DNA from 2 places in the Streptomyces marincola genome. Region 2 is predicted to be linked to the other one. Evidence: predicted binding sites of a transcription regulator. Region 2 holds the regulator's gene; the other holds the start of a gene.
What was found. Region 2 encodes HspR, which represses chaperone genes until heat shock. Its sites were predicted from a motif close to TTGAGNNNNNNNNNCTCAA; they were not measured.
Positions count from the first base shown of each region.

Region 1: the regulator HspR is predicted to act here: its motif matches at 961-979, upstream of lon (endopeptidase La).

Region 1 covers NZ_CP084541.1:5,733,012-5,735,404, reverse strand. The annotation lists gene lon (endopeptidase La) at 1-938, opposite strand, end outside; gene LC193_RS25305 (glycoside hydrolase family 6 protein) at 1,320-2,393, shown strand, end outside.
Region 2 covers NZ_CP084541.1:3,634,901-3,637,293, reverse strand. The annotation lists gene LC193_RS15800 (ParA family protein) at 1-952, shown strand, start outside; gene LC193_RS15795 (heat shock protein transcriptional repressor HspR) at 1,222-1,680, opposite strand; gene dnaJ (molecular chaperone DnaJ) at 1,685-2,393, opposite strand, start outside.

The DNA.
Region 1 (2,393 bases), 2.1 Mb from region 2:
CCCGCGATGTCGTAGGCGTCCTCGGTGCGGGTGGTCCAGGGCAGTTCGAGCACGGTGTCGAGCCAGGTGCGGATCCAGCTGCCCTCCGGGCTCGCGTCCGAGGCGCGCTCCAGCTTGTCGACCTCCTTGAACGCGGCCTCGCGGACGGCGTCGGGCAGGTCGGCGGCCTCGACGCGGGCCCGGTAGTCGTCGCCCTCGTCGGCCGCGTCGCCGTTCAGCTCGGCCAGTTCCTTGCGGACGGCGTCGAGCTGGCGGCGCAGCAGGAACTCGCGCTGCTGCTTGTCGACGCCCTCCTGGACGTCCTTGGCGATCGACTCCGCGACGTCCTCCTCCGCGAGGTGTTCGCCGAGGAGGGAGACGGCGAGCCGCAGGCGTTCCACCGGGTCGGTGGTGCGCAGCAGGGTGACGCGCTGGTCGGTGCCCAGGAACGGCAGGTAGCCGGCGTTGTCGGCGAGGAGCCCGATGTCCTCGATCTGCTGGACGCGGTCCACGACCTGCCAGGCGCCGCGCTTGCGGAGCCAGGTGGTGCTCAGCGCCTTGTACTCCTTGACCAGCTCGGCGACGGCGCCGGGCAGCGGGCTCGGCGCGGCCTCCTCGACCGGCGTGCCCTCGACCCACAGCGCGGCGCCGGGGCCCGTGGTGCCGGAGCCGATGCGGACGCGGCGCAGGCCGCGGACCAGCGCGCCCGGGTCGCCGTCGGCGAGGCGGCCGACCTGTTCGACGCGGCCGAGCACACCGATGTCGGTGTAGCGGCCGTCGACGCGCGGCACGAGCAGCAGCTGCGGCTTCTCGCCGCCGGGCGCGGCGACCTGCGCGGCCTCGACGGCGGCGCGCACCTCGGCGTCCGACAGCTCCAGCGGCACCACCATGCCCGGCAGCACCACCTCGTCGTCGAGCGGCAGCACCGGCAGGGTGAGTACGGTGAACGACGAAGTCATGATGTCTCCCTCGGCAAGCAACTTGAGCTATGTCTGCTCAATGCTTGGCGGGGTGCCGATGTTCCTCGCGGGCGGCCTGTTCGCTGTGAGCGATACCCCGGCCGTTGCCGGGCAGCGGCGCGGGCCCGCACCCACGGGCGACAACGCTCCAGGGCCCCGCCCGCATCCCGCCGGGCACACGTGCGGCTGATCGTTACGCGGCCGGGCCCGGCTGACACGGCCGGCGGGGAATCACCTCGCCACCGGGGGACGGGACCCCGCCGGGGCGGCGCGGCGCGGCCCCGGCACCGCCCCGTCCGTTCCGCTTCCGCGCCCGCGGGGGCGGTGCTACGTTCAGCATGGGAGCGCTCCCGTCCGTCGGCCGACGTCGCGAGGAGCTACATGAACGCCCGTTCGACCTCAGGCGCGGGAGCTGCCCGCCCCGCGCGCCACCCCGTCCGCCACCGCGCGCTCGTCGCCGTCGCCGGCGCGTGCGCCGTCGCGGCCGGCCTGCTCGCCACCGGTCCCGCGAACGCCGCGCCGCCCACCGCCGCCGCGCGCGGAGGCAACCCGTACGAGGGGGCGAGTGTCTACGTCGACCCCGAGTGGTCCGCGAACGCGGCCTCGGTCCCCGGCGGCGCCGCCGTCGCCGACCAGCCGACGGCGGTCTGGCTCGACTCCCGCGCCGCCGTCCACGGGTCCGGGGCCGGCGCCGACCGCACCATGGGACTCGCGGACCACCTCGACGCCGCGCTCGCCCAGGACGCCGACCTGGTGCAACTGGTCCTCAACAACCTGCCGGGCCGCTCCTGCGCCCGCGAGGCCGGGCAGGGCGAGCTGACCCCCGGCGCCCTGGAGCGCTACCGGCGCGAGTACGTGGACCCCATCGTGGACATCATCGGCGACCCGGCCTACGCCGGGCTGCGGATCGTCGCCGTCATCGAGCCCGACTCCCTGCCCAACCTCGTCCTGCACACCGGCAACCGCTACGGGGCCACCTGGATGTGCGAACAGGTCCTGGAGTCGGGTTCCTACGTGCGGGGCATCGGCTACGCCCTCGCGCAACTGGGCGAACTGCCCCACGTCTACACCTACCTCGACGCCGGCCACCACGCCCGGATCGGCTGGGACGAGGACTTCATGGCGGTCACCCGGCTGATGTGGGAGGCGGCGAGCACGGAGGGCGCCAGGCCCGCCGACGTCCACGGCTTCGCCGTCAACGTCGCGAACTACAGCGTGCTGCGCGAGGAGTACTTCACCGTCGACGACGTGGTCCACGACCGCCCGGCCCTGCAATCCCGCTGGGTGGACTGGAACCCCTACGTCGACGAGCTGCCGTTCGCCGAGGCCGTGCGCGAGCGGTTCGTCCGGCTCGGCTTCGACTGGGACATCGGCATCCTGGTCGACACCTCGCGCAACGGATGGGGCGGTCCCGACCGCCCGGCCGGCCCGCCGGACCCCGACCACCCGTGGCAG
Region 2 (2,393 bases):
CCAGGCGAACCTGACCTCCATGTGCCTGGACGAGACGGAGATCGAGGAACTTTGGGAGAACTCCTCCGAGCTCATCAACCAGGGTGCGGTACCGGCGGGCCCACCTGGGGTCGGACGGGTTCGCAGCGGGCAGACCATCGCCGATGCCGTCCGTCCCATCCTCGAAGGGATGGGTGACATCGCAGCTGTCGAGCCTGCCAGGCTCCAGCCGGGCCTATGGTTGCTGCCCGGCAGCCTCGACCTCAGCCGCTTCGAGGACAAGCTGTCCAACGAATGGTCCCGCGCCTACGCGGGCGACATCGCAGCTATCCGTACATCGACGGCGTTCCACCGGATCATGGAGCAGGCGGCGCAGGTCGTGGACGCCGATGTCGTACTGATCGACGTCGGCCCCAATTTGGGCGCCATCAACCGAGCCGCATTGATCTCCGCCGACACGGTTCTGATGCCATTGGCCGCGGACCTGTTCTCGCTCAAGGGCCTCAGCAACCTGGGGCCGACACTGCGCCAGTGGCGCGCCGACTGGCAGCAGCTCGTCCTGCCCAGGGTGCCGCGGAGCATCTCCGCGCCCCAAGCCGAGATGCAGCCCCTCGGGTACGTGATCATGCAGCCGGAGATGCGACTCGACCGGCCGGTCAAGGCGTACGGACGGTGGCTCAAGCGGATTCCCTGGGTCTACTCCTCGGCGGTTCTCGACGAGGCGCAGCCCACCCGCGAGGACGACCGGCACCGCATCGCGACCATGCGGAACTACCGGAGCCTGATGCCTCTGGCGCACGACGCAAGGAAGCCCATGTTCGATCTGAAGCCGGCCGACGGCGCCCTGGGCAGCACCCAGCAGTACGTGAAGACCTGCTTCAAGGAATTCCGGGCGTTGTCCCGCGAGGTGCTCGCACGGATCGGCAAGCCCTTGGAGGAGGACCGCCCAATGGCACCGGCCAACCCGAACTAGCCTCGAACTCTCGTGACGGCTCGTCGGCTCCTTCGGCGGGCCGTTTCGGTCGTTCAGGCTGGTGGCGGCCATGCTGATGGCCCGGCTGTTGCGTCGGGCGGGCGCTCGGGTCCCCGACTCCGGTGGAGGCGGTGCTGCTCGCTCGGACGTCGCTGCCGGTGGTGGCCGGGCGAGGACGGCGCACGGCGGAACGGCCCGGCCCGCCGCGGAACGGCCCGGCCCGCCGCGGGGCGCGGGCCCGCGTCCGGGGCACGGGCCCGCTCGGGGGTTCAGGCCCGGTGCCCGCGCTCCGGACGCCAGACCACGATCGCGGCCGACTGCCTGACGTCCTGGTAGGGCACCAGGTCGCGGCGGTAGGACGCGTGCACCTGCGCCTCGCGCTGCCGCATGGCGACGGCGGCGCCCTCGACGGCCTGCTGGAGCTCGGCCACCTTCGCCTGGAGCGCCGCGACCTGCGTCTCCAGCTCGATGATCCGCTTGATCCCGGCCAGGTTGATGCCCTCGTCCTGGGAGAGCCGCTGCACCTCGCGCAGCAACTGGATGTCGCGCGCCGAGTACCTGCGGCCACGGCCGGCGGTCCGGTCCGGCGACACCAGGCCGAGCCGGTCGTACTGCCGCAGCGTCTGCGGGTGCAGCCCGGAGAGCTGAGCCGCGACGGAGATGACGTACACCGGAGTCTCTTCGGTCAGCTCGTAGGGGTTGCCACTTGGTCCGTTCCGGCCGTTCATCTCATTACTCTCCCTTCGCGGCCTCGAACAGCCCCGCCCTGGGGTCCTCGCCCTCCGCCGCGGCTCGGTACTCCTCCAGCGCCTTCTTCGCCTTGTCGTCCAGCGCGTCCGGCACCGCGACCTCCACGGTCACGAGCAGGTCGCCCCGGCTGCCGTCCTTGCGCACCGCGCCCTTCCCCCGGGCCCGCATGGTGCGTCCGCCGGGCGTGCCCGGCGGCAGCTTCAGCGTCACCGGCGGCCCGCCGAGCGTCGGCACCCTGATCTCACCACCGAGCGCGGCCTCGGGGAAGGTCACCGGCACGGTGACCGTGAGGTTGTCGCCGCGCCTGCCGAACACCGGGTGCGCGTCGACGTGGACCACCACGTACAGATCGCCGTGCGGACCGCCGCGCTCGCCCGGCGCGCCCTTGCCCCGCAACCGGATGCGCTGCCCGTCGTCGACGCCCGCGGGGATGCGCACCTGCATCGTCCGCGAACTGGTCGCGCGCCCGCTGCCCTTGCACGCCTGGCACGGGTCCTGCGCGATCAGGCCGCGCCCGCGGCAGTCGACGCAGGGGTCGGTGAGCGAGAAGCCGCCACCGCCGCCCCGGCTGACCTGCCCGGTGCCGACGCAGGTCGGGCACACGCGCGGCGTGCCGTTCTTGTCGCCGGTGCCCGAGCAGGACTTGCAGGCCGCGCTTGAGGACATCCGCAGCGGAACGGTCGCCCCCGAC